Regions from separate parts of the Bacillus jepli genome, predicted to be linked through region 2. Evidence: a T-box and tRNA genes for the amino acid it is inferred to sense, from the RefSeq annotation. Region 2 holds a T-box; the other holds one or more tRNA genes.
The links. A T-box is a leader RNA that pairs with one kind of tRNA and senses whether it is charged. The one in region 2 lies ahead of pheS (phenylalanine--tRNA ligase subunit alpha), so its partner is inferred to be a tRNA-Phe.
Positions count from the first base shown of each region.

Region 1: it has a tRNA-Phe gene. The T-box ahead of pheS (phenylalanine--tRNA ligase subunit alpha) is inferred to sense a tRNA for this amino acid. The anticodon was not compared.

Region 1 is NZ_JBDFMO010000001.1:2,291,651-2,306,262, reverse strand. Features, by position in the region: gene ABC371_RS11855 (isochorismate synthase) at 1-344, opposite strand, end outside; gene ABC371_RS11850 (1,4-dihydroxy-2-naphthoate polyprenyltransferase) at 724-1,659, shown strand; gene ABC371_RS11845 (TraR/DksA C4-type zinc finger protein) at 1,787-2,542, shown strand; gene ABC371_RS11840 (penicillin acylase family protein) at 2,581-4,992, opposite strand; gene ABC371_RS11835 (TIGR00266 family protein) at 5,185-5,979, shown strand; gene ABC371_RS11830 (hypothetical protein) at 6,032-6,208, shown strand; tRNA gene ABC371_RS11825 (tRNA-Glu) at 6,297-6,368, opposite strand; tRNA gene ABC371_RS11820 (tRNA-Ser) at 6,392-6,482, opposite strand; tRNA gene ABC371_RS11815 (tRNA-Asn) at 6,488-6,562, opposite strand; tRNA gene ABC371_RS11810 (tRNA-Ile) at 6,572-6,648, opposite strand; tRNA gene ABC371_RS11805 (tRNA-Gly) at 6,662-6,735, opposite strand; tRNA gene ABC371_RS11800 (tRNA-His) at 6,745-6,820, opposite strand; tRNA gene ABC371_RS11795 (tRNA-Phe) at 6,846-6,918, opposite strand; tRNA gene ABC371_RS11790 (tRNA-Asp) at 6,927-7,002, opposite strand; tRNA gene ABC371_RS11785 (tRNA-Met) at 7,095-7,171, opposite strand; tRNA gene ABC371_RS11780 (tRNA-Ser) at 7,217-7,309, opposite strand; tRNA gene ABC371_RS11775 (tRNA-Ile) at 7,329-7,405, opposite strand; tRNA gene ABC371_RS11770 (tRNA-Met) at 7,425-7,501, opposite strand; tRNA gene ABC371_RS11765 (tRNA-Ala) at 7,534-7,609, opposite strand; tRNA gene ABC371_RS11760 (tRNA-Pro) at 7,621-7,697, opposite strand; tRNA gene ABC371_RS11755 (tRNA-Arg) at 7,703-7,779, opposite strand; tRNA gene ABC371_RS11750 (tRNA-Leu) at 7,793-7,881, opposite strand; tRNA gene ABC371_RS11745 (tRNA-Gly) at 7,896-7,970, opposite strand; tRNA gene ABC371_RS11740 (tRNA-Leu) at 7,975-8,055, opposite strand; tRNA gene ABC371_RS11735 (tRNA-Lys) at 8,069-8,144, opposite strand; tRNA gene ABC371_RS11730 (tRNA-Thr) at 8,150-8,225, opposite strand; tRNA gene ABC371_RS11725 (tRNA-Val) at 8,388-8,463, opposite strand; rRNA gene rrf (5S ribosomal RNA) at 8,474-8,589, opposite strand; rRNA gene ABC371_RS11715 (23S ribosomal RNA) at 8,695-11,625, opposite strand; rRNA gene ABC371_RS11710 (16S ribosomal RNA) at 11,902-13,451, opposite strand; gene ABC371_RS11705 (RNA polymerase sigma factor) at 14,238-14,612, shown strand, end outside.
Region 2 is NZ_JBDFMO010000001.1:2,463,485-2,478,096, forward strand. Features, by position in the region: gene thrS (threonine--tRNA ligase) at 1-1,320, shown strand, start outside; ribosomal protein L20 leader region at 1,442-1,576, shown strand; gene infC (translation initiation factor IF-3) at 1,655-2,173, shown strand; gene rpmI (50S ribosomal protein L35) at 2,195-2,395, shown strand; gene rplT (50S ribosomal protein L20) at 2,435-2,791, shown strand; gene ABC371_RS12640 (DUF1294 domain-containing protein) at 2,946-3,215, shown strand; gene ABC371_RS12645 (TVP38/TMEM64 family protein) at 3,287-3,874, shown strand; gene ABC371_RS12650 (sigma-w pathway protein ysdB) at 3,891-4,286, opposite strand; gene dut (dUTP diphosphatase) at 4,396-4,833, shown strand; gene ABC371_RS12660 (M42 family metallopeptidase) at 4,914-5,999, shown strand; gene sspI (small acid-soluble spore protein SspI) at 6,041-6,250, opposite strand; gene ABC371_RS12670 (TrmH family RNA methyltransferase) at 6,371-7,120, shown strand; gene ABC371_RS12675 (YwaF family protein) at 7,139-7,840, shown strand; T-box leader at 7,901-8,137, shown strand; gene pheS (phenylalanine--tRNA ligase subunit alpha) at 8,311-9,345, shown strand; gene pheT (phenylalanine--tRNA ligase subunit beta) at 9,361-11,775, shown strand; gene rnhC (ribonuclease HIII) at 11,869-12,804, opposite strand; gene zapA (cell division protein ZapA) at 12,938-13,207, shown strand; gene ABC371_RS12700 (CvpA family protein) at 13,214-13,741, shown strand; gene polX (DNA polymerase/3'-5' exonuclease PolX) at 13,867-14,612, shown strand, end outside.

The sequences.
Region 1 (14,612 bases), 170 kb from region 2:
CCTCCCATTAAAATAGGACCAGTAGAATAAGGTGCAAAGTCATCAATAATGATTGAATGCTGAACAAGTCTTTTCCACTGATTTTCAATAGCCTCAAAACGTTCCGTAGACTCATTATCGCTAATTGTATAGGCTTCCCCAAGTCCAACGATGACCGTATCATTTGTAGGATTTGACCAGAAAGAACGCGTGTCAAAAGGTGTCCTTTTTCCAGCAGCAAAGAACAATAGGGGGTCTATGTTCTTCATTTCTATTACCTGACTTATCAGAACAGGCTTAGAAAGCTCCTTGGAACGGTTTATTCCTTTCTTTATGTAATCACTCAAACCTTTTTGTTGTATCATGACCAACTTTTATCCCCCCGAAATATATTCCAACCTAATTTTATTTAGTAATAACAGATATTGTTTATAGTATATCATTTAAAATGAATGAAGCTCTTGTTAAGCACTCTATATTATCTTCGTATAACTTTACTAAAACTGCCTTTACGATATACCTCACAATGAATAGTTGTCAACAAACTTGATTCTACCATACCTACAATACACTGACCACTTACTTCCTTATTATTATGTAATTTACGAGAAGTTAGTCTGCTGGGTAAGAGGATTATAAGATTGATATGTCTTTTTTGTAACTTTAAACCATTGACAGTACTTGTCCAATTCACTAAACTGTACTTTGGATATACATGAGCTTTGTCGTGAGAGGAGAAGACTTATGCAATCAGAACTTCAGTCAAATCAGAAGCTTTCTAAAAAGCCTTCTAGTGGTTTTCAGGTATGGTGGAGACTCATGCGGCCACATACACTAACTGCATCATTTGTTCCAGTTATTTTAGGGACAGTTCTTGCACTATTGGAAACATCTATTCATATAGGTCTATTCTTAACAATGTTACTCGCTTGTCTTTTAATTCAAGCAGCAACTAATATGATAAATGAGTATTTCGATTACAAACGCGGTCTTGATACTGCAGAATCAGTCGGAATTGGTGGTACAATTGTTAGAGATGGAATTAAGCCTAAGGTTATTTTAAACCTTGCATTTTCTTTCTTTGGAATTGCTGCACTATTAGGTGTTTATATTAGTATGAATAGTAGTTGGTGGTTGGCATTAGTGGGGACTATTTGCATGTCAGTTGGTTATTTATATACTGGAGGTCCACTACCTATTTCATCTACACCATTTGGTGAGCTAGCAGCTGGTTTCTTTATGGGCATGATTATTATTTTAATATCATTTTTCATCCAAACCGGTACAGTTACCACAACAAGTGTACTAATCTCAATTCCGATTATGATTCTTGTTGGTGCTATCAATATGTCAAACAATATTCGTGATTTGGATGGCGATCAAAAGAACGGACGTCGCACTTTACCAATTTTATTAGGAAGAACCAAGGCGATCAAGTTCTTTGCTGGTTTGCTTATCATTTCATATATTTGGATCATCGTTTTGGCATTTATCGGGATTGCTTCATTTTGGACTCTTCTTGTATTCATAAGTGTTCCAAAAGCCATTAAAGCAGTAACTGGATTTATAGGCAAATCTGAACCAATTCAAATGATGCCAGCAATGAAGGCAACCGCCCAAACAAATACAATTTTTGGATTCCTTTTATCTATTGGAATCTTTATCGGGTACTTCTTTTAAAACACGATTTTTATATCGTGTTTTTTCTTTTTATCCCTTTCACTTTTTTACATTTATGATTTTCGTGTTTATGTAAATAATACATAACAAGATTCAATACGAACTCATTTTGGAAGGAGTGCTTACAATGTTATCAAATGAGCAATTATCAACCTTCCGTTCACAGTTGATAAAGGCAAAAAAAGAGGTTGAAGAACAATTAGATGATGGGGACCATTTTGATTTAGAGCAAGGTCACTATCATGATTCCATGGGTGAACTCTCCCTTTATGATAATCATCCTGCAGACCAAGGTACAGATTTGTATGAACGAGAAAAAGATATTGCCTTAAATGAACATATTGAAAAACAATTAAAAGACATTGATTACGCATTACAAGCGATAGATGAAGGGCGATATGGCGTATGTGAAAAATGCGGTAAAGACATAGAAATTGATCGTCTAGACGCGATACCAACAACTACGTATTGTGTAGAACATAGTCCTAATCAGGTCGTTTCCCATAATCGACCTATTGAAGAAGGCGTATTAATGCCACCATTTGGAAAATTTGTGGATGAGGAAGATAATGTAGCGTATGATGCAGAGGATTCATGGCAGGATGTGGCAAGGTACGGAACATCTGAATCACCATCAGATCTTGTAGACCCCGTTGACAGCTATAATGAGGTGTTCGTTGAATCTGATGAGAATGTAGGCTATGTTGAGGATTATGAGAATTTTGTTGGAACAGATATTGAAGGAAAAGAAATTATCATCTATCCAAATAGCCAGCATGAACGATATGAAGAAGTGCTAGAGGAAGAAGGAATTATGACAATGTTTGGAGACCTTCCTCCATATGAAAAAGAACCTTATACAAAGGACGAAGCTGAAGATTGAAAATGTAAAGCAGTGGAAAGTTTCCACTGCTTTTTATCTTACTTAGCTGGCTGTAAAACAAGCTTATAACTATTCTCCTTATACTTCTCATTATTGGTATAGGTGATATGGTAATTCCCTGTTGTCCAATCCGTAATTTGATCATGATAAAATGTACTTAATACATGGCCAGACTGACCTGGACCAACCACATTATAGCTTTCTTCCATGTTTGCTAAGTCAATGACAGATTTCCAAGCCGCTCCATGGGTAATTGCACCTGTATCACGGTTAAAGCTTGCAGCTGCAACTGTTACCCCACTTCCACCCATTGATACAGCTTCATTGTTATTAAACAGGTAGTTTAACGGCGAAATCGCCGATAATGGGTGATTAAACGGAACCTGGTGGAATTCACCCCAAGACCATTTACTTGGATGGTCCCCTTGCTTTTCGATTGCAAAATCAACAGCCCTTTTAAAAGACTCAAATGTTACCTGTTCTATTCCACCGGCCTCAGATAACCAAATCCCTTCATGTCCATTTTTGGCTTCTCGAATCATTTGGTCTACAATTTGAGATTTTCCTTCAAATAAGTTATCGATTTCCCTAGGAATGGATTCTTCAAATAGGACATTTGCAAATTCCTCCATCCATTTATGAAAGACTAAAGGCTCTCCATCTTCTATTCGGTCTACAAAATCCCACTCTTCAAACTCCTTTATTACCGTTTTATCAATGTCTCTTAGCTTATCTTCGCTGTTTGATACTACATCTATTAAAAACGGAACAAATTCTTCAGCTTGCAGATTATGTTGATCAAATTGGAGTTTAAGCATATCATCTGCCGTTAACACTTTCTTACTTGACAATACATCTTGAATTCGTTGCTGTCGATATGGCTGAGCCCACGTATTCGTTATATGGTAAGGATATTCATCCGGCGCAATTTTATTATTTGCGGTAGAGATAAAACCTTCCTCCGGGTTCACGATGGTAGGGAGTTCATCCCAAGGAATATATCCCTCCCACTCGTATTCATCTGTCCATCCTGGTACAGCAACAGAACTATCTCCTTTTTTTCGGATTGGGATCAACCCATTTGCTCGATAAGCGATCGTTCCATCTGTTGCTGCAAAAACAAAGTTTTGAGCAGGTGTATGAAAATATGTAAGTGCTTCTTTAAATTCAGCCCAATTTTTCGCCTTGTCAAACATCAGCACCGCCTCTAGTTCAGTCGAAGCATCAAGTGCAGTCCATTTTAATGCTAAAGCTGTTTCCTCCTTGTGATCATGGGTAAATTCAGAAATGATTGGACCATGTCTAGTAACCTGAACTTGATATGGGATAGTATCCCCATCCTTTACCTTTATTGGCTCCTCAATAATAATGGCATCTTCCCATTTCCCCATATACTCAAATTGATTAGGATTATCCGGATTTCTCCTTTCAATATATAAATCCTGGACATCAGGTCCCACGTTAGTAACTCCCCAAGCAACATGTTCATTACGACCTAATATGATTCCTGGGACACCGGCAAATATCACACCACTAACGTTCACTTCATCACTTTGCAAATGCGTTTCATACCAAATTGATGGTGTAGCTAATGCTAGATGTGGATCATCAGCTAGTATAGGCATCCCTGATTCTGATTTCTCACCACTTACAACCCAGTTATTACTCCCATTAAACTCATTTGGAAAGGGAGCAGTTGCTATACTTTTTGAAATATCAATAGGATGATCCTTCATCGCTTGAATAACAGTTGCACCATCTTCAGGGTAAGTCGGGAATAATTCTAGTAATTTTTCTTCGGATACATTCTGTGCCATATAATAGCGAAATGCCTGCCCTTTATAATGTCCCCCTAAATCGTATGCCATGTATTTTCCAATGGTAAGAGAATCAGTGGGACTCCATTCAGTCGGTTCATATCCTGCCAATGTAAATTCGACAGGCAATGTATTCTTTTCCTTTGCTTCCAATATAAAAGCATTTACGCCATCTGCATAAGATTGGAGAACAGACTTAGCTTCCTCTGAATATCCTTCATATGATATTTTTGCAGCCCTTCTTAGACCAAGAGTTCTAAAATACTTATCTTGATCAACAAGAGAAGAACCTATTACTTCACTTAACTCTCCTGAAGCCTGCCTTCGGCTTAAATCCATCTGAAATAAACGATCCTGCGCCGTAACGTACCCTTGAGCGAAATACAAATCATGATTATTTTTTGCTACAATATGTGGGACCCCATTTTGATCGCGGAATACCTCTACCTCATCGGTTAATCCTGCAATCGAAACATTTCCCTCAAGCGTAGGTAAACTTTTTCTTAAAAATAAATAGCCTACTATAATGCTTGTAATCAGAAGGAGTATGATAACGATTCCTGTTAATAAAACAACTCTCGAACGCTTCTTTCTTGGCCATAACCGTCTTTTTATAATGACTTCAGAACTCATATAATCCCCCATCACTTAATTATTTTGAGAAAATTCTAAATATATTATAGTATTCCTATTTAAATTTGTCATGGATATCCTCAACTAGAATTAACATTTTTTTCATACTTCATTTACAGTTTTAAAGGATAATACTAGTAAACGACGAATTACTTCTTTGTATATATTTTTGAGAAAGAAAGGAAGAATCGGATGAACGCACATGAGATCGAGTATAAACTTTATGGAGACGATATGCAGTTTGTTGAAATCGAATTAGACCCAAGTGAAAGTGTCATTGCCGAAGCCGGTGCCATGATGATGATGGAAGATGGCATTTCGATGGAAACAATATTTGGTGACGGATCAGGAGCTGCAGGTGGAGGTCTTTTTGGAAAACTATTAGGAGCTGGTAAAAGGGTACTTACAGGAGAAAGTCTCTTTATGACCGTCTTTACAAATAACAATATGGGGAAAAAACATGTTTCCTTTGCTGCACCCTATCCCGGAAAAATCATTCCTGTTGATTTAAGCATGCTAGGTGGCAAAGTAGTTTGTCAAAAGGATGCCTTTTTATGTGCGGCAAAAGGAGTTTCAGTTGGCATTGATTTTCAACGAAAGTTAGGAACTGGCTTCTTTGGTGGAGAGGGATTCATCATGCAAAAATTAGAAGGAGATGGTCTAGCATTTTTACATGCAGGTGGTACCATACATAAAAAAGAACTTCAACCTGGGGAAATCCTAAGAGTCGATACAGGCTGCCTAGTAGGATTGACGAGGGATGTCGATTATAGCATTGAGTATGTAGGAAAAATTAAAACCGCTTTTTTTGGTGGTGAAGGTCTATTCTATGCTACTGTTAGAGGCCCTGGTACGGTATGGATACAATCACTACCATTTAGCCGCCTTGCAGACCGAATTTTTGCGAGTGCACCTAGAAATGGTGGAAGCACAGGTGAAGGGAGTATTTTAGGAGGACTTGGTAATTTTCTAAATGGGGATGATTAATAAAAGAATAATTAAAGGAAGAACTGGGAGGATAATAAATGGAGGTGTAGAGATGAGACGAAAAAAAGAAGTTGAAGATTTCAATGGTGAAGCTCCATTATTTGATGCGCCAGACGATAAAATTCTTGCTTTTGATATGTTTCGTGGAGTATCCCCTGGGATCTTTTCCGATGTGGACTTAGATAACCCTGCTCAAAAAATCGAAGAGGATATTATGCCCAAAGATTAGTACACCTGGCAACAGGTGTTTTTTTATAGGCTAAAGAAGAACTCTATAAAAAATAAAAAACGCCATGAGAAATTCTCATAACGCTTGATGACCCGTACGGGATTCGAACCCGTGTTACCGCCGTGAAAGGGCGGTGTCTTAACCGCTTGACCAACGGGCCAGATTGTATATTTAAAATCGTCATGGCGGAGAAGGAGGGATTTGAACCCTCGCGCCGCTTACGCGACCTACACCCTTAGCAGGGGCGCCTCTTCAGCCACTTGAGTACTTCCCCAAAAATGGCTCCGCAGGTAGGATTCGAACCTACGACCGATCGGTTAACAGCCGATAGCTCTACCACTGAGCTACTGCGGAATAACAATATGGTGGGCCTAAATGGACTCGAACCATCGACCTCACGCTTATCAGGCGTGCGCTCTAACCAGCTGAGCTATAGGCCCATTAAGGTAAAATTGGAGCGGGTGATGAGAATCGAACTCACGACATCAGCTTGGAAGGCTGAGGTTTTACCATTAAACTACACCCGCATTCATATATGGGGCGGCTGATGGGAATCGAACCCACGAATGTCGGAACCACAATCCGATGCGTTAACCACTTCGCCACAGCCGCCATTAATTTTTTAAAAATAATAAGGTGGCTCAGGACGGAATCGAACCGCCGACACAAGGATTTTCAGTCCTTTGCTCTACCGACTGAGCTACTGAGCCACTACATATGGCGGTCCCGACCGGGATCGAACCGGCGATCTCCTGCGTGACAGGCAGGCATGTTAACCGCTACACCACGGGACCATTTATTAAATATTTAATCTTTTATTTTCAAGACAAATATTATCTTACTATATCTTTTGAATCTAGTCAACAACTTTTTTTAGTTGTTTTTTTGGTTGCGGGGGCAGGATTTGAACCTACGACCTTCGGGTTATGAGCCCGACGAGCTACCAGACTGCTCCACCCCGCGATAATAGAAATCATATAAAATTAAACTATTCTTAAATAATAAATATGGCGGAGGAAGAGGGATTCGAACCCCCGCGGGCTTTAACACCCCTGTCGGTTTTCAAGACCGATCCCTTCAGCCGGACTTGGGTATTCCTCCACATATAAGAAGTTGTAGATGGTGGACCTTGTAGGACTCGAACCTACGACCGGACGGTTATGAGCCGTCTGCTCTAACCAGCTGAGCTAAAGGTCCGTAATGCTTTTAAATTTAATGGTAGCGGCGGAGGGGATCGAACCCCCGACCTCACGGGTATGAACCGTACGCTCTAGCCAGCTGAGCTACACCGCCATAAATCATATAATTATATTTTTTAAAATCATTGGTGGAGCCTAGCGGGATCGAACCGCTGACCTCCTGCGTGCAAAGCAGGCGCTCTCCCAGCTGAGCTAAGGCCCCGATTTTTTAAATGGTCGGGAAGACAGGATTCGAACCTGCGACCCCTTGGTCCCAAACCAAGTGCTCTACCAAGCTGAGCTACTTCCCGTAATATGGCGCGCCCGAAAGGAGTCGAACCCATAACCTTCTGATCCGTAGTCAGACGCTCTATCCAATTGAGCTACGGGCGCATTATTCATTAAGTGGTGCCGAGGACCGGAATCGAACCGGTACGGTAGTCACCTACCGCAGGATTTTAAGTCCTGTGCGTCTGCCAGTTCCGCCACCCCGGCATTGTAAATTTCTTTGGAGCGGAAGACGGGATTCGAACCCGCGACCCCCACCTTGGCAAGGTGGTGTTCTACCACTGAACTACTTCCGCATAATGCGGGTGAAGGGACTCGAACCCCCACGTCAAAGACACTAGATCCTAAGTCTAGCGCGTCTGCCAATTCCGCCACACCCGCAAAACTATTTAAATGGTGAGCCATGAAGGACTCGAACCTTCGACCCTCTGATTAAAAGTCAGATGCTCTACCGACTGAGCTAATGGCTCGTAAGTGGTGCCGGCGATAGGAGTCGAACCCACGACCTACTGATTACAAGTCAGTTGCTCTACCAACTGAGCTACACCGGCATTATTAAGATCTCAAACCACTCTGGATTTGATTGTGATAAGTCGTCCTAATCTCAGATAGCTTATTCAAGAAGCAGCTCGATTAGTACGCTGAAGTAATTTCAAGAAACTTATTCGGTCGTGCTCTACCAACTGAGCTACACCGGCAAAATTTTAAATTAATGGTGGAGGATGACGGGATCGAACCGCCGACCCCCTGCTTGTAAGGCAGGTGCTCTCCCAGCTGAGCTAATCCTCCATCTTCTCCAACCTAGCGACGTCCTACTCTCACAGGGACAAAGTCCCAACTACCATCGGCGCTGAGAAGCTTAACTTCCGTGTTCGGTATGGGAACGGGTGTGACCTTCTCGCTATCGTCACTAGATAAGGTAAAGACAAGATATATTATACTATCTTCAGAATAAATTTCAAGAAGAAATTTTCATTCCTTCAAAACTAGATAACGTTTCTACATTCATTAGAAGAGATTTTGGTTAAGTCCTCGATCGATTAGTATCAGTCAGCTGCACATGTCACCATGCTTCCACCTCTGACCTATCAACCTCGTCATCTTCGAGGGATCTTACTAGTTTAACACTATGGGAAATCTCATCTTGAGGGGGGCTTCATGCTTAGATGCTTTCAGCACTTATCCCTTCCACACATAGCTACCCAGCTATGCCCTTGGCAGGACAACTGGTACACCAGCGGTGTGTCCATCCCGGTCCTCTCGTACTAAGGACAGCTCCTCTCAAATTTCCTACGCCCACGACGGATAGGGACCGAACTGTCTCACGACGTTCTGAACCCAGCTCGCGTACCGCTTTAATGGGCGAACAGCCCAACCCTTGGGACCGACTACAGCCCCAGGATGCGATGAGCCGACATCGAGGTGCCAAACCTCCCCGTCGATGTGGACTCTTGGGGGAGATAAGCCTGTTATCCCCGGGGTAGCTTTTATCCGTTGAGCGATGGCCCTTCCATGCGGAACCACCGGATCACTAAGCCCGACTTTCGTCCCTGCTCGACTTGTAGGTCTCGCAGTCAAGCTCCCTTGTGCCTTTACACTCTACGAATGATTTCCAACCATTCTGAGGGAACCTTTGGGCGCCTCCGTTACTCTTTAGGAGGCGACCGCCCCAGTCAAACTGCCCACCTGACACTGTCTCCAAGGCCGATAAGGCCTTCGGGTTAGAATTTCAATACAGCCAGGGTAGTATCCCACCGACGCCTCCACCGAAGCTGGCGCTCCGGCTTCCAAGGCTCCTACCTATCCTGTACAAGCTGTACCAAAATTCAATATCAGGTTGCAGTAAAGCTCCACGGGGTCTTTCCGTCCTGTCGCGGGTAACCTGCATCTTCACAGGTACTATAATTTCACCGAGTCTCTCGTTGAGACAGTGCCCAGATCGTTACACCTTTCGTGCGGGTCAGAACTTACCTGACAAGGAATTTCGCTACCTTAGGACCGTTATAGTTACGGCCGCCGTTTACTGGGGCTTCGATTCAGAGCTTCGCTTACGCTAACCCCTCCTCTTAACCTTCCAGCACCGGGCAGGTGTCAGCCCCTATACTTCGCCTTGCGGCTTCGCAGAGACCTGTGTTTTTGCTAAACAGTCGCCTGGGCCTATTCACTGCGGCTTTTCAGGGCTATTCACCCTAAAAAGCACCCCTTCTCCCGAAGTTACGGGGTCATTTTGCCGAGTTCCTTAACGAGAGTTCTCTCGATCACCTTAGGATTCTCTCCTCGCCTACCTGTGTCGGTTTGCGGTACGGGCACCTTCTACCTCGCTAGAAGCTTTTCTTGGCAGTGTGGAATCAGGAACTTCGGTACTTTATTTCCCTCGCCATCACAGCTCAACCTTACGGTAAGCGGATTTGCCTACTTACCAGTCTAACTGCTTGGACGCGCATATCCAACAGCGCGCTTACCCTATCCTCCTGCGTCCCTCCATTGCTCAAACGGTAATGAGGTGGTACAGGAATTTCAACCTGTTGTCCATCGCCTACGCTTTTCAGCCTCGGCTTAGGTCCCGACTAACCCTGAGCGGACGAGCCTTCCTCAGGAAACCTTAGGCATTCGGTGGAGGGGATTCTCACCCCTCTTTCGCTACTCATACCGGCATTCTCACTTCTAAGCGCTCCACCAGTCCTCTCGGTCTGACTTCGCTGCACTTAGAACGCTCTCCTACCATTGTTCGTAAGAACAATCCACAGCTTCGGTGATACGTTTAGCCCCGGTACATTTTCGGCGCAGAGTCACTCGACCAGTGAGCTATTACGCACTCTTTAAATGGTGGCTGCTTCTAAGCCAACATCCTGGTTGTCTAAGCAACTCCACATCCTTTTCCACTTAACGTATACTTTGGGACCTTAGCTGGTGGTCTGGGCTGTTTCCCTCTTGACTACGGATCTTATCACTCGCAGTCTGACTCCCGAGAATCAAGTCTTTGGCATTCGGAGTTTGACTGAATTCGGTAACCCGATGAGGGCCCCTAGTCCAATCAGTGCTCTACCTCCAAGACTCTAACTCGAGGCTAGCCCTAAAGCTATTTCGGAGAGAACCAGCTATCTCCAAGTTCGATTGGAATTTCTCCGCTACCCACACCTCATCCCCGCACTTTTCAACGTGCGTGGGTTCGGGCCTCCATTCAGTGTTACCTGAACTTCACCCTGGACATGGGTAGATCACCTGGTTTCGGGTCTACAACCACGTACTATCTCGCCCTATTCAGACTCGCTTTCGCTGCGGCTCCGTCTCTTCAACTTAACCTTGCACGGGATCGTAACTCGCCGGTTCATTCTACAAAAGGCACGCCATCACACATAAATGTGCTTTGACTACTTGTAGGCACACGGTTTCAGGTTCTATTTCACTCCCCTCCCGGGGTGCTTTTCACCTTTCCCTCACGGTACTGGTTCACTATCGGTCACTAGGGAGTATTTAGCCTTGGGAGATGGTCCTCCCAGCTTCCGACGGGATTTCTCGTGTCCCGCCGTACTCAGGATCCACTCAAGAGAGAACGAAGTTTCAACTACAGGGTTGTTACCTTCTCTGACGGACCTTTCCAGGTCACTTCGTCTACTTCGCTCTTTTGTAACTCCGTATAGAGTGTCCTACAACCCCAAGAGGCAAGCCTCTTGGTTTGGGCTATCTTCCGTTTCGCTCGCCGCTACTCAGGAAATCGCGTTTGCTTTCTCTTCCTCCGGGTACTAAGATGTTTCAGTTCCCCGGGTCTACCTTCACTTACCCTATGTATTCAGGTAAGGATACTGCCCCATTACGAGCAGTGGGTTTCCCCATTCGGAAATCTTCGGATCAATGCTTACTTACAGCTCCCCGAAGCATATCGGTGTTAGTACCGTCCTTCATCGGCTCCTAGTGCCAAGGCATCCACCGTGCGCCCTTCATAACTTAACCTATTCGGCTTTGATAAGCGTCGAATCTCTTCGTCACCGCTAGTCGTCATCATCCTCACGTACGTTAAAGTACGCTCCGGTGATTCCTCAATCGGTTCCTCGACCTTCTCGCTTCTCATTCACCTTTAAGTTTTAAAGAACTTTTACTACTTCAATGAATGTTTTGTTACGTTATCTAGTTTTCAAAGAACGAATTTGAAAGCACAAAAGCACTCTCAAAACTGACCACAATACAAAGCGTCTTTTTATGAAGTTCGTAGAACTTCAGTTTCCTTAGAAAGGAGGTGATCCAGCCGCACCTTCCGATACGGCTACCTTGTTACGACTTCACCCCAATCATCTGTCCCACCTTAGGCGGCTGGCTCCTTACGGTTACCCCACCGACTTCGGGTGTTACAAACTCTCGTGGTGTGACGGGCGGTGTGTACAAGGCCCGGGAACGTATTCACCGCGGCATGCTGATCCGCGATTACTAGCGATTCCGGCTTCATGCAGGCGAGTTGCAGCCTGCAATCCGAACTGAGAATGGTTTTATGGGATTGGCTTAACCTCGCGGTTTTGCTACCCTTTGTACCATCCATTGTAGCACGTGTGTAGCCCAGGTCATAAGGGGCATGATGATTTGACGTCATCCCCACCTTCCTCCGGTTTGTCACCGGCAGTCACCTTAGAGTGCCCAACTAAATGCTGGCAACTAAGATCAAGGGTTGCGCTCGTTGCGGGACTTAACCCAACATCTCACGACACGAGCTGACGACAACCATGCACCACCTGTCACTCTGTCCCCGAAGGGAAAATCCTATCTCTAGGAGTGTCAGAGGATGTCAAGACCTGGTAAGGTTCTTCGCGTTGCTTCGAATTAAACCACATGCTCCACCGCTTGTGCGGGCCCCCGTCAATTCCTTTGAGTTTCAGTCTTGCGACCGTACTCCCCAGGCGGAGTGCTTAATGCGTTTGCTGCAGCACTAAAGGGCGGAAACCCTCTAACACTTAGCACTCATCGTTTACGGCGTGGACTACCAGGGTATCTAATCCTGTTCGCTCCCCACGCTTTCGCGCCTCAGCGTCAGTTACAGACCAGAGAGCCGCCTTCGCCACTGGTGTTCCTCCACATCTCTACGCATTTCACCGCTACACGTGGAATTCTGCTCTCCTCTTCTGCACTCAAGTCCCCCAGTTTCCAATGACCCTCCACGGTTGAGCCGTGGGCTTTCACATCAGACTTAAAGGACCGCCTGCGCGCGCTTTACGCCCAATAATTCCGGATAACGCTTGCCACCTACGTATTACCGCGGCTGCTGGCACGTAGTTAGCCGTGGCTTTCTGGTTAGGTACCGTCAAGGTACCGCCCTATTCGAACGATACTTGTTCTTCCCTAACAACAGAGCTTTACGATCCGAAGACCTTCTTCGCTCACGCGGCGTTGCTCCGTCAGACTTTCGTCCATTGCGGAAGATTCCCTACTGCTGCCTCCCGTAGGAGTCTGGGCCGTGTCTCAGTCCCAGTGTGGCCGATCACCCTCTCAGGTCGGCTACGCATCGTTGCCTTGGTGAGCCGTTACCTCACCAACTAGCTAATGCGCCGCGGGCCCATCTGTAAGTGATAGCTAAAAGCCATCTTTTAATACGAGACCATGTGGTCTCATATATTATCCGGTATTAGCTCCGGTTTCCCGAAGTTATCCCAGTCTTCCAGGCAGGTTGCCCACGTGTTACTCACCCGTCCGCCGCTAACCTTTGGGAGCAAGCTCCCTCAGGTTCGCTCGACTTGCATGTATTAGGCACGCCGCCAGCGTTCATCCTGAGCCAGGATCAAACTCTCCAATAAGAGTATTGATTGCTCAATAAGTTTGTTACTTAGAATTAACGTTGACGCTTGTATTGTGTTCAGTTTTCAAAGAGCTTTTTAGTTCGTCGCCCAGAAGCGACTTTTCTAATATAACATTTTCACTTTTGAGTGTCAACTACTTTTTTAAAGAAGTTTTTGTTTCTCACTCATTCAACTTGTCACTCGTTTTGGCGACAAAAATTAATATACCATCTCTTTTGTCCTTTTACAAGACCTTTTTTAAAAAAAATTTAAGAAACAAAAAAATAATATCTCTCTCTATTAATTCACCTTTGAAGAGATAAGATTATTATACAAGAAATAGTTTCCTTATGAAATACTTTAATCAATTTAATATCTTTCAAGGAATGTCTCTATTATTTTAATCATATTTGCTAGATTTACTCATATATTTTATTAAAAGTAATTTGGAAGGGGGAAAGGTCTTGTTTTTTGAGTTTCTACAAGCCATTGGCATGTTTTTATCACTAGCAATGTGTTTATTTTTATTTTCATTCGTTTATATAGAAGGTTTAAGAATTAGTAATAATGAAGGAAGAATTGAAGCAAGTACTTTCATTACCTTTGTTTCATCTATTGTTATGGCCTTCGTTTTTAGTTTCTTTGCTAGTTCATTTTATTAAAGTGATATTCCTATTACAGTACTGACAATCCATTAATGGTTGTCAGTATTTTATTTTTCAAAACTTTTTTACTTTAATGTGAAAGAAAATGATGTCTTAATCGTCTATTTATATAAAGGTAAGTACAAAGGGGGTACGGCACTTGACACATGTTAGTCAAATCGAGAAATGGTTTTATGAGTACGGAGATGATGTTTATAGCTTCCTTATTTATTACACTGGTTCTATTGACGTTGATGATTATGTTCAGGAGGTATTTTTAAAGGCGATCCGATCATTCCCTACCTTTGAGGAACGATCGAACCCTAAGACATGGTTACTTGCTATTGCAAGGAATTTAGTAATAGATAAAAATCGTCGAAAGAGACTGATTAAATTTCAACCTTTTGACCTATTAGGAAAAAGACATATTCAAATCGATCAATCTAATCCGGAGAGAACTCTTCTTTTAGACGAAGTTCTTTCTGATATACACGATACAATCCTTCGCCTAAAACAATCTTATAAAGATGTTCTT
Region 2 (14,612 bases):
GGTGCATACTGGCGCGGGGATAGCGACAACAAGATGCTTCAACGTATTTATGGGACTGCATTCTTCAAAAAAGCAGAGCTTGAAGAACATCTTCGTTTCCTTGAAGAGGCTAAAGAGCGTGACCATCGAAAATTAGGTAAGGAACTAAGCCTCTTTACAAACTCACAAAAAGTAGGGCAAGGCTTACCTTTATGGCTTCCAAAAGGTGCGACTATTCGTCGTGTGATCGAACGCTATATTGTGGATAAAGAAGTTAGACTAGGCTATGATCATGTGTATACACCTGTTCTTGCAAATGTCGATCTATATAAAACTTCAGGTCACTGGGATCATTATCAAGATGACATGTTCCCGGTAATGGAAATGGATAATGAAGAGCTTGTGCTTCGTCCAATGAACTGCCCGCATCACATGATGATCTACAAAAATGGCATTCACAGCTATCGTAAGCTTCCAATCCGCATTGCGGAATTAGGAACAATGCATCGTTATGAAATGAGTGGGGCATTATCTGGTCTGCAACGTGTTAGAGGAATGACTCTAAATGATGCGCATATCTTCGTCCGTCCAGACCAAATTCAAGAAGAGTTTAAGCGTGTTGTTAACCTTATTTTAGAAGTTTATAAAGACTTTGATATTAAAGACTACAGCTTCCGTCTTTCTTATCGCGATCCTGCTGATACTGAAAAATACTTCGATGATGATGCGATGTGGGAAAAAGCGCAAGCTATGTTAAAAGCTGCAATGGATGACCTAGGTCTTAATTATTTTGAGGCAGAAGGTGAAGCAGCATTCTATGGTCCAAAGCTTGATGTTCAAGTTCGTACAGCACTTGGAAAAGATGAAACACTTTCAACAGTTCAGCTTGACTTCTTATTACCGGAACGCTTTGATTTAACTTATATAGGTGAAGACGGAAAACAACATCGTCCAGTCGTCATCCACCGTGGCGTTGTATCTACAATGGAACGCTTTGTTGCTTATCTAATTGAAGAATACAAAGGCGCATTCCCAACTTGGTTAGCACCTGTTCAGGTTCAAGTCATACCAGTTTCTCCAGATGTTCATTTAGACTATGCGAAGAGTGTTCAAGAGAAGCTTCAAGCAGAAGGCTTACGTGTAGAAATAGATGACCGCGATGAAAAAATCGGCTATAAAATTCGTGAAGCCCAGATGCAAAAAGTTCCATTTATGCTCGTTGTAGGAGACAATGAGATGGGGGAAAATGCAGTAAACGTACGTAAATATGGCGAGCAAAAATCAGAGACTATGTCGTTTGATACATTCCTTGCTGCTATTCTACAAGAAGTTAAAAAATAAAAAAGTCTTGTCAAATATAAAAGTGCATGCTAGAATAAATTTCGTTGTGTTATTCTAGTCATGCACCGTTTGACAGAAACCATCTTACATGTTATACTTCTTTAGGTAATTGAATACTTGTTTGATAAAGTAGAAGCACCCGCTTCTCACCTGATTGACGCAAATTGCAGTTGGTAGGTCTTACGTTCATTAATCATTAATGTGTAAATGAATTGTAATAGTGTGGGTGTATATACATTCACACTTTTTTATTTGTCTCAAATCTGTAAAATGCGCAAGATTTCAAACGAGGCATTCAGTAAATGCGTAAGTGAAAATACCTTGGAGGTGGCTAATTATTAGCAAAGACATGATGGTAAACGAGGGCATTCGTGCCCGTGAGGTTCGTTTGATTGGTTCAAATGGTGATCAGCTAGGAATTAAATCCAAAAATGAAGCATTAGAGATTGCTGCTAGAGCAAATCTTGATCTTGTACTAGTTGCCCCAAATGCGAAACCCCCTGTATGTCGTATTATGGACTACGGTAAATTTCGATTTGAGCAACAGAAAAAGGATAAAGAAGCTCGCAAAAATCAAAAGGTTATTAACATCAAGGAAGTTAGACTTAGTCCGACAATTGATGAGCATGATTTTAATACAAAGCTTCGCAACGCAATCAAATTCCTTGAAAAAGGTGACAAAGTTAAAGCATCTATTCGCTTTAAAGGTCGTGCGATTACACATAAAGAAATCGGTCAACGTGTTTTAGATCGTTTTTCTAAAGCTTGTGCTGAAGTTGCTACTGTTGAATCACATCCAAAAATGGATGGAAGAAGCATGTTTTTAGTACTAGCACCTAAAACTGAAAAGTAATGAAACGAGGAGGAACTCCCTATGCCAAAAATGAAAACACACCGTGGATCTGCAAAACGTTTTAAGAAAACAGGATCTGGAAAGCTTAAACGTTCACATGCATATACAAGCCACTTATTTGGAAATAAATCTCAAAAGCAAAAGCGTAAGCTTCGCAAAGCTTCATTAGTGAGCAAAGGCGATTTCAAACGTATTCGCCATATGTTAGACAACATTAAATAATCGATGATTGATTGATATAGATTCTAGGAGGGAAACAAAATGCCAAGAGTAAAAGGCGGAACTGTTACACGCAAACGTCGTAAAAAGGTATTAAAATTAGCTAAAGGTTATTTCGGTTCAAAACACACTTTATATAAAGTTGCAAACCAACAAGTAATGAAATCATTAATGTATGCTTATCGTGATCGTCGTCAAAAGAAACGCGACTTCCGTAAGCTATGGATTACTCGTATCAATGCAGCTGCTCGTATGAATGGTCTTTCTTACAGCCGTTTAATGCACGGACTTAAAGTAGCTGGTATCGAAGTAAACCGTAAAATGCTTGCTGAACTAGCTGTTAGCGACGAAAAAGCATTCGCTGAATTAGCAACTGTTGCAAAAAGTAACTTAAAATAATTTAGTCTAGGTAAAAAGGTTACTCCCATTGTAAAATGAGAGTAACCTTTTTTGTTTGTCGATTTAGCTAACAGCTATAAAAACGAACTAATAGCCATAAAAACAAAATAACAGCTATAAAATTTTATTTTTGATTATAATAGGGGGAATCACAATGTACCAAATTCTAATAATCTATATAATCCTCAATATTTATGGTTTCCTACTCATGTACATCGACAAAAATAGAGCTAAAAACAACAAATGGCGCATCTCTGAAAAACATATTTGGATTGTCTCAATGGTAGGCGGCGCGCTTGGAACAACTTTTGGTATGAAGCAGTTTCGACATAAGACGAAGCATAAGCAATTTGTCATCCTTCTTCCTTTTCTTGCAATCCTTACAATTGCCATTTATGTTTATATTTTAGTTACCTTGTCATAACAACTTGTACGATTGTATATGCTTAAATAGCACTTTTCTTATAAATTTATCGGAAGAGGTGAGTTGTACATTTGGATGATACGATGACACTGCTGTTTGTTTTTATTCAATCCACTGGACTGCTTGCCCCCATTATTTTTATTGGTATACATCTTATCCGTCCTATCTTTTTCATACCAGTTCCTGTCGTATGTATCGTCGGGGGCATTTTATTCGGCTCTGTTTTTGGAACGCTCTATTCCATACTAGGATTAACCATGCTTAGCATTCTTTTTTATTTCTTATATCGGCAGGTCCCAAGATTGTCCAACAAAATTAATACACTCAAGCAAAAATGGTTAGGAGACAAAGTGAATTTTACTATTGGGCAAATTGCAATCTTACGTCTTATTCCTTTTATTAATTTTCACCTATTATCACTATGTATCATGGATGTTACAAGGCATTTTCGAAACTATGCCAAAGCCTCCTTCTATACAAATTTCCCAGTAGCCCTTCTCTATACCGTTTTCGGTCAATTTATCCGTGAATTCTCTACAACTGTAATTCTCGCGATACTCCTAGCACTTACTCTATTGTTCTATCTACTCCGAGAAAAACAGGTTATTATCAAATGGCATGAATTTTTTAATCCTAAGGCAGGTAGGTCATTTCAATGAAAAAACAGTCGTGGAGTTAACGCTCACGACTGTTTTCCTTTAGTAGTTCTTTTATTGGACTTTTCCAATCAATTTTCGCATGTGGATATACTTCATTAATTCTACGCTCGATGTATTGAAAATCCGTATAGGTTAATCCCTTCAAATTATCAGTTTTGGCCCATACAAAGATAGATACAACCTCAAATGATTTTTTGGTAGATCCTAAATATTTTTCCCCTTCAAATAAAACTCCCTTATACGTTAATAAAAAGTTTTTATGGACATTTGCTAGGTCATCAAGCCAGTAGAATTCCTCTTTTTCTTGAGCGAGCTCAAGCTTCCTCTTTGGATTTAGTACGTACTTGAAAATACGATATAATAAAAAGATGATTAGAAGTAAGATGACAAAACGAATAAGTATGACAAACATAAGAGGACTCCCTCCATTTTCAATCTGCCAACATATACGAATAACCTATACAAAAGGTTTCAAGTTATTTTAAATTTGTTATAATTTTTTTCTAGAGGAGGATTTTTGTATGACATATAACTTAAAAGTAATGCTGCTAAACGAGGATGCAAGGCTTCCATTACAAGCAAATCCAGGTGATGCAGGCTTAGATTTATTTTCGGCTGAAGAAAAAGTGATTAAACCAGGGGAAGCTGAATTAGTTAAAACGGGGATTAAAATGGAGCTGCCACCGGGAACAGAAGCACAAGTACGACCAAGGAGTGGACTAGCACTCAAACACTCAGTAACGGTTTTAAATAGTCCAGGGACCATTGATGAAGGCTATCGTGGAGAAGTTGCGGTCATCTTAATTAATCATGGAAAAGAAGATTTTGTAGTGGAAAAACAAATGAGGATAGCACAGATGGTGATTGCTGAAGTTGCTCAGGTTAACTTGCTACAGGTTGAGGATGTGGCTGCCTCTGAAAGAGGAGAAGGCGGATTTGGGTCGAGTGGGACCAAATAATAAGGAGCCAAAATTGCTCAATTACCACTATTTTCTGTATAATGAAATTGTCAAATTAACGAAAGTTAGGTGATTTACAAATGACAAAGCTTGATGAAACATTAACGATGCTAAAAGATCTTACCGACGCAAAAGGTATTCCTGGTAATGAACGAGAGCCTCGTGAAGTCATGAAAAAATACATAACTCCATATTCTGATGAACTTTCTTATGATGGACTAGGAAGTTTAATCGCAAAAAAAGAAGGCAACCCAACTGGTCCGAAAATCATGATTTCTGGGCATTTAGATGAAGTTGGCTTCATGGTGACACAAATTGATGAAAAAGGATTTTTACGTTTCCAAACTGTTGGTGGCTGGTGGTCACAGGTTATGCTTGCTCAACGGGTAACCGTTGTCACTAGTAAAGGAGATATTACGGGTGTAATAGGTTCTAAACCACCCCATATCTTAACTGCAGATGCACGTAAGAAGCCTGTTGAAATCAAAGATATGTTCATTGATATTGGTGCGGCAAATAGAGAGCAAGCTCTAGAATTTGGAGTGAAACCTGGTGACCAGGTTGTTCCATATTTTGAATTCACTGTGATGAATAATGAAAAAATGCTACTTGCAAAAGCATGGGATAACCGAATTGGCTGTGCGATTGCTATCGATGTCCTAAAATATTTGAAAAATGAAGAACATCCAAACGTTGTGTATGGAGTCGGTTCGGTTCAAGAGGAAGTAGGTCTTCGTGGTGCCAAAACAGCAGCATCAATGATCAAGCCTGATCTTGCAATTGCCGTTGATGTGGGTATTGCAGGTGATACACCTGGAATTTCGGAAAAAGAAGCAATGAGCAAAATGGGGGAAGGTCCTCAAATTATTCTATATGATGCTTCCATGGTTTCTCATAAAGGCTTACGTGATTTTGTTGTTGGAGTTGCGGATGAACTTAGCATCCCATATCAGTTTGATGCGATTGCTGGTGGTGGAACAGACGCTGGATCAATCCACATTTCCCTAGAAGGTGTTCCAGCTTTAGCGATTACAATCGCAACACGCTATATCCATTCACATGCCGGTATTCTTCATCGTGATGATTATGAAAATGCAGTGAAGCTTATTGCAGAAGTGATTAAACGTCTCGACGAAGAAACAGTTAACAAAATTAAATTTGATTGATAATAAAAAGCCGATGATTAGGATGTCATCGGCTTTTCTCATTATTGCTTTAATCCTTGCTCTAAAGTTGACAGCATTTCTTGTTTTTCCTCTTGGCTTGCATTTTCCCAAATGACTTCAAATAATACTCCTAATCCTGGAAGCATTTTTTCTTCGCCACTTTGAATGGCATCTACAATCGTATCTTCTAATTCCGCTTGAGAATTTCCAGAGACATTGTGCTTAACAGCATGTCTTAAGTTCAAGTTCATTTACAAGCACACCTTTCATATGTAACTTTTCTTTTGTATCTTTTACACGTTCCGCCTTTTTTATGTATTTACCATAGGATATAATGGAAAAAGAATTAGCTAAAAGGAGCAAAAAATACGTTGAAACGAATTGAATCAAATAAAAATCCTCAAATTAAGCAATGGAAAAAACTACATACAAAAAAAGAACGTGATAAGACTGCTACTTTTATGATTGAAGGCTTTCATTTAGTCGAAGAGGCGTTAAAAAGTGACGCTATCATAAGAGAATTAATCATTAGTGAAACGGTAGACATCCCCACAAGCTGGAATGTGGATAATCTATCCATCACGATTGTAACAGAAAAGATTATGCAGGAAATAAGTGATACAGATACTTCACAAGGGGTGGCTGCCATTTGCGAACAGTATTCGGTAAAAGAGGGTGGGCAGTTTACCAGATTGTTATTAGTAGATGCTGTACAGGATCCTGGTAATCTAGGCACGATGATTCGAACTGCAGATGCAGCAGGTATGGATGCTGTGATCATTGGTGAAGGAAGCGTTGATGTCTATAATTCAAAGGTAATTCGTTCCACACAGGGCTCGATTTTTCATATACCTATTGTGAAAGAAAATTTACATGAAACGATTGATGGGCTTAAACAAAATGGTATTAAAGTCTATGGAACATCTTTAAAGAACGCGGTTGACTATAAACAAGCTCCTGTCGAAAATTCCTTTGCATTAATCGTCGGAAATGAAGGGAATGGAGTACAAGCAGAATTACTAGAGAAAACAGATCAAAATCTCTATATTCCAATCTACGGAAAAAGCGAGTCTTTAAATGTTGCAGTAGCAGCGGGGATTTTACTTTATCATTTGAGGTAAACAGGGGGGAGTAAAATTATCGACTTTTTTGGGAGGTCTGTTGTAGGCGAACCGTTCCATTGGTTATCTTTTTCACATGTCGTGATGGTGGGCTTGCTTTTAGTCTCGGGTGTTCTTTTATTTCTTTTTAGAACCAGACTTACAAAAGGAAAATCAGTCATTCGTTATACATTGGCACTATTTTTATTAATTAGTGAACTGTCCCTTTATGTTTGGTATTTATTTACGGGAGTATGGGACCCAATTGATTCCTTACCTTTTCAGCTTTGCTCAATTTCGCTTTTTTTGAGTATTATCATGTTACTGACTAAGAGCCATCTGTTATTTGAAGTAACCTATTTCTTAGGCATAGGTGGTGCCCTACAAGCTATGCTTACACCGGAGCTCGCCTATGACTTTCCACATTATCGTTATTTTCACTTTTTCTTAGCTCATATCGCGATTATTCTAGCAAGCCTGTACATGCTTTGGTATGAGAATAGTAGACCCACTTTCAAATCTGTTTGGAAGGCATTTACTGCTTTGAATGTCATTGCATTCATCGTCTTTTTCATCAACAAAGCAACTGGTGGAAACTATATGTTTCTCGCGAGAAAACCAATAAACCCAAGCTTAATCGACTTTCTTGGTCCGTACCCTTGGTATATCTTATCCTTGGAAATTGTCGCATTGATCATGTTTTTTATTCTCTATCTCCCATTTATACGAAAAAAGAATTAAATTGGGTTTGATTTGCACCTCGAAGATACGTATAATATAATTTATATGCTTTACATATAGCTAAAAACAATGATCGAGACTAGTAACTTTCCACTCACTATTCAGGGAGAAAATGCCGTGACTGCAAGCATTTTTATAGAAGAAGAAAGTGAATTCACCTCTTGAGTTGGCACTTGGACCGTCTGACCAAAGACGTAAAGGTGTACCGGCAATAGCCGTTATCGAAACGAAGTGAGCAATTACTTTTTTGTAATTGTTAACAAGGGTGGTACCGCGAATCTAAACCTCGTCCCTTTTTGGGGATTGAGGTTTTTTATTTTGTCTTAATGTCTAGCTCCAGGCGCCATCGGCTCGAGGTCACAAGCCAATCACTTCGGAAGGCAAAAAGCGCCTTCTGTCAGTGCTCGTCTTGTGCTTGTCGCCGATGAACCGGCGCCTTGTGCTTTTCTAAGAAAAAGGAGGAATTATTAATGCAAGAAAGATTACTTGAGCTGAAAGAAGAAGCTCTTGCAAAAGTAGAGGCTGCAACGAATCTTATAGAATTAAATGATATTCGTGTCGCTTATTTAGGGAAAAAAGGGCCGATCACGGAAGTACTAAGAGGAATGGGCAAGCTTTCTGCAGAAGAGCGCCCAAAAATGGGAGCACTTGTCAATGAAGTCAGAGAGCAAATCACTGAAAAACTAACTGCAAAACAAGAGTTACTTGAAAAAGAAGAAGTCGAAAGAAAACTAGCTTCTGAAACAATCGATGTTACATTACCAGGGAGACCGATTAAAGTAGGAGGGCCTCACCCACTTACTAAGGTTATTGAAGAAATTGAAGATTTATTCCTAGGGATGGGTTATTCCATTGCGGAAGGACCTGAAGTTGAAAAGGATTATTACAATTTTGAAGCGTTAAATTTACCGAAGGATCACCCGGCAAGGGATATGCAGGATTCATTCTATATCACCGAGGATATTCTCCTTCGTACCCAAACATCTCCTGTTCAAGCGAGAACAATGGAAAAGCATGAAGGAAAAGGACCTGTAAAAATCATCTGTCCAGGTAAAGTATACCGCCGTGATAATGATGATGCGACCCACTCACATCAATTTACCCAAATCGAAGGATTGGTTGTTGATGAAAACATTCGTATGAGTGACCTTAAAGGTACATTAAATACGTTTGCGAAAAAGATGTTTGGTGAGGACCGTGAAATTCGTCTACGCCCAAGCTTTTTCCCGTTTACTGAGCCTTCAGTAGAGATGGATATCTCTTGCTTTAAGTGTGGCGGAGATGGATGTAATGTATGTAAGAAGACAGGGTGGATTGAAATTTTAGGTGCCGGTATGGTACATCCTAATGTCCTTGAGATGTCTGGCTTTGATTCAAAGAAATATACAGGATTTGCGTTCGGAATGGGCCCAGAGCGTATTGCAATGTTGAAATATGGTATTGATGATATTCGTCATTTATACACAAATGATAATCGTTTCATCAAACAATTTAATCGGGCTTAAGGAGGGAGAATAGGAATGTTTGTTTCATATAAATGGTTGCATGAATACGTTGATTTATCAAGAGTAACGGCAGAAGAATTAGCAGAAAAAATTACGAGAAGTGGAATTGAAGTAGAAGGTGTCGATCATTTAGGAGAAGGTATTAGTGGGATTGTCGTTGGTCATGTATTAGAGTGTGAGCAGCACCCAAATGCTGACAAATTAAATAAATGTCTTGTTGATGTAGGTGAAGGGGAGCCTGTTCAAATTATTTGTGGAGCACCGAACGTTGCAAAAGGCCAAAAGGTTGTAGTCGCTAAGGTAGGAGCTGTCTTACCTGGCAATTTTAAAATCAAAAAGGCGAAGCTTCGTGGGGAAGAATCAAATGGAATGATTTGCTCTCTTCAAGAACTTGGTTTTGAATCAAAGCTTGTATTGAAGGAATATGCTGAAGGAATTTTTGTTTTCCCACATGATGTAGAGCCAGGAACAGACGCAATTGCTGCGTTAAATCTTGATGATAAGGTTCTTGAGCTTGGATTAACACCTAATCGTGCTGATGCTATGAGTATGATGGGGGTTGCATATGAGGTTGCGGCTATTTTAGGAACAGACGTAAAACTACCACAACCAAAGGTATCAACTTCAGGGGAAAAAGCGGAGGATTACATTTCGATTTCTGTAGAAGCGAAGGAAGATAATCCATTATATGTAGCACGTGTAGTGAAGAATGTAAAAATTGGTCCATCGCCTTTATGGCTTCAAACACGTTTGATGGCAGAAGGAATCCGCCCACATAATAATGTTGTCGACATTACAAATTACATTTTATTAGAATATGGTCAACCACTACATGCGTTTGATTATGATCGACTAGGTTCTAAAGAAATTCTTGTTAGACGTGCAAACAATGGAGAAAAGATTACAACACTAGATGATACAGAGCGTACATTAACGGATGAACACCTAGTGATTACAAATGGAACAGTTCCAGTTGCCCTTGCAGGTGTAATGGGTGGAGCGAATTCTGAAGTGAAAAGTGACACAACAACCGTTTTAATCGAGTCTGCTTATTTTACAGGAAGCACAATTCGTAAGTCATCTAAAGACCACGGTTTACGTAGCGAGGCTAGTGCGCGCTTTGAGAAAGGGATTGATCCAAACCGTACTCGTGAAGCAGCAGACCGTGCAGCTGAATTAATGGCGGAGTTCGCTGGTGGTGAAGTTCTTGACGGTGTTGTGGCTGTTGATACTCTTGATATTCAGCCAGTAAATGTATCTGTATCACTTGATAGAATCAACAAAGTGTTAGGTACTGCAATTTCAAAAGAAAAAGTAGAAGCCATTTTTACGAATCTAAAATTCTCATTTACTGTGGATAATGATACATTCCATGTAACCGTACCTACTCGTAGACCTGACATTACTATTGAAGAGGATCTAATTGAAGAAGTAGCGCGACTATATGGATATGATGAATTACCAACAACTCTTCCCGTTGGAGAATCAAAACCTGGTAGATTAACGGATTATCAAGCAAAGCGTCGTTTAGTTAGAAGATATTTAGAAGGTGTTGGATTATATCAAAGTATCACATATTCACTTACAAGTGCTGAAAAAGTAAACAAATATGCACTTGAACAAACTGAGCCAATTCGTTTGGCTATGCCTATGAGTGAAGAACGTAGTCTTTTAAGATTAAGCCTTCTTCCACATTTATTAGAAGTTGTTTCACATGATCTAGCTCGTCAAATTGATAGTGTATCAACTTACGAAACAGGATCAGTATTTATTCCTAGACCAGACCAAGAACTACCGGAAGAAAAGGAACACTTAGCAATTGCCCTAACAGGTTCATGGTTATCACCAACATGGCAAGGTGAGAAAAAAACGGTAGATTTCTATGTAGTAAAAGGAATTTTAGAAGGGCTATTCGAAAAGCTTGGTCTTGAAAATAGAACTTCATTCCTACAAGCTAGAGTGGAAGGGATGCATCCTGGACGAACAGCTGCTGTGTTATTAGATAACAAAGAAATTGGGTTTGTTGGCCAAGTTCATCCGAATGTTCAAAAAGACTTAGATTTAACGCCAACGTATGTGGTTGAATTATCATTAAAGGATGTTCTAGAAGCGGATGTTGAAGAAATCCTTTATCAACCAATTCCACGATTCCCGTCTATGACTCGTGATATAGCACTTGTTGTAGATCAATCAGTTGCTGCTGGTGACATGAAGCAGGTTATTATTGAAGCGGGTGGTAAGCTACTTCGCGATGTTACAATCTTTGACCTTTATGAGGGAGAGCGTATGGAACCTGGTAAAAAATCAGTTGCTTATTCAATCAAGTATTTTGATCCAGAACGTACATTAACTGAAGAAGAAGTAACAAAAGCACATGAAAAAGTACTAAAAGCTGTTGCTGAAAAATTCAATGCAACATTGCGTTCATAATAAAAAATGGAGGGGTCACATTGGACCCACTCCATTTTTTTATGTCTAGCTCCAGGCACTGTCGTTGATAGGCAGACGTGCTTAGCGCTTTTCTTATATCCTAGCTATTTTCTTTGCTTTTTCTGTATTTGCAAAATGAAGCTTTGTGAAGCTACGAAGTGCTCCTATTCCATGCTTTTTGATCAGTTTAGCAGCAACTACATCAACTTGGGTTCCAGCCCCCTTTTTTAATTCAAGACCAGCCTTCTCACTTAGCTTATCAAATTCCTTAACGAAAGAATACCTTGCTATGATGGAAGCAGCGGCAACAGATAAATGAACCCCTTCTGCCTTTGTACTGAAATACACATTGTCTTTTATAATCTCCTTTTGACCGGCCAAATGCTTGAAATACACATCAGGAACAGCAAATTGGTCGATTAAAATACCGTCTGGTGTAGCGGGTGCAATTTTTTTTAGGACATGCCCAATTGCTTGGTTATGTAGCAATGCCTTCATTTTACCTTGAGTCATGCCTCTTGCTTGAAGTTCATTGTATTTTTCATTATGTAAAATTAAAAGGCTATATGGGATTGCATGAATAATCGATTCAGCAATTTCACAAATTTGTTTGTCATTTAAATCCTTAGAATCTTTTACCCCAAGTTCCTTTAGCAAAGCAAACTTATCATTCGAAACATATGCGGCAACAACAGTCATTGGACCAAAAAAGTCACCTGTTCCAACCTCATCAGAGCCGACCATTGAAAGTGTTCCGATATTGGGTGGTAAGCCACTATTTTTCGCAACAGATTTCTTATTAGTAGTCGATTTAGTAGAAGTTTCTGAACTTCCCCATTTATCCGCTTCAGCCGCAGCGCCATTTCCTTGAAATAATACTTTCCCAGATTTATATGCTGTAATGGTACAGCTTGGTAGTTTAGCAACAAAAACCCCACCCTGTGGGACCTTAGCCTGTAATTGACTTCTATAATGTAATTTCATTTTTTCAATCGTACCGGGGGTACACTTTAGGACAGTATTAGACAAAATTAACTTTCCCCTTACATATTTAGATATGATTCTTTATAATCTATCATAACGTTTGTTGAGATTTCTTTCCATAAATATCGTGTTCATGGTATTATTATCTGTAGGATTGACTAGAATGGAGGCCAACTACTTGTCACAGACACAAAAAACAAAAACAACTGTAGATATATATGGACAGCAATATTCGATTATCGGGTCTGAGAGCACAAGCCATATACGCCTTGTGGCCTCAATTGTCGATGATAAAATGAGAGAAATTAGCAGTAAAAATCCCTCTCTTGATATTAATAAACTGGCGGTTTTAACAGCCGTAAATATAGTCCATGAGCATTTAAAGCTTAAAGAAGAATATGAAGAACTTGAAAAACAATTAGAACAAGCAAAAAATGAAAAGGATTGACGTGAAATGTTCGATATAGTCTTAATAATCATCCTTTTAATGGGATTTATAATTGGGTTAAGAAGAGGATTTATCCTCCAAATCGTTCATCTGACCGGGTTTATTGTTGCATTTATTGTTGCATACCTTTATTATGATGAACTTATGCCAAAATTAGTATTATGGATTCCATATCCAACATTCGGTGATGCCGATACCATGAAATTTTTATTTGAAAGTACAAATTTAGAAACAGCTTATTATCGTGCCATTGCCTTTGCCATTATCTTCTTTGCCACAAAGTTTCTATGGCAAATCATTGGATCAATGCTTGACTTCCTTGCAAATCTACCACTTTTAAAACAAATCAACGGGTGGGCTGGAGGTCTATTAGGTTTTGTTGAAGTCTATTTAATTGTCTTTATCGTACTTTATATTGGAGCACTCCTCCCGGTTGAAATCGTTCAGTCTAATCTTAATGATTCATTTATGGCTAAAATGATTGTCCAACATACCCCATTCTTTACAGGTAAAATTAAGGACATGTGGATCTAACTTCTCTCTAACAGAGAAGTTTTTTTTGTGAAAAACAGTTTTTAACCCACAAAAAGTGACTTTTTCACAAAAAATCTGTATCATTTTGGATAGTTGAACGTAAGGAATATAGGTAGGTGGTAACCATGACAATCAATAAAAAAGATGTAATCCGTCTTTTAGAAACAATTGCGATTTATATGGAATTAAAAGGGGACAACCCATTTAAAATATCTGCTTTTCGAAAAGCAGCAGGAGCCCTTGAAAATGACGATCGAAGCTTAACGACGATTGAGGATTTCACATCATTACCTGGAATTGGCAAAGGAACAGCGGCGGTGATTACAGAATACATCGATACAGAAGAATCAACAGTGTTAAATGAATTAAAAGAAAAGGTACCTGAAGGACTGATCCCCTTACTTAACCTGCCAGGACTTGGTGGCAAAAAAATAGCCAAGCTCTATCAGGAACTAGGCATAGAAGATATGGAAATGTTAAAACAAGCATGCCAAAATGAAAAAATTCAAAATCTAGCAGGCTTCGGAAAGAAAACTGAAGAAAAAATACTTGCTGCTATTGAGGAATATGGCAAACGACCAGATCGCCTGCCGATTGCTTTAATGCTAACACTAACTGAAGAAATTGAGGAACAGCTTAGTAAGATGGATGGAATCTTCACCTTTTCTCGTGCAGGCAGCCTTCGTCGAATGAGAGAAACAATCAAAGACCTTGATTTTATAATTGCAACGAATGAACCTGAAAAAGTGCGAGAACAGCTTTTACAGCTAAACGGCATTAATGGAATTATCGCAAGTGGAGATACAAAGGTTTCCGTCCAAATTTCATATAGCTATGATATTTCGGTTGATTTTCGTCTTGTGAAACCACA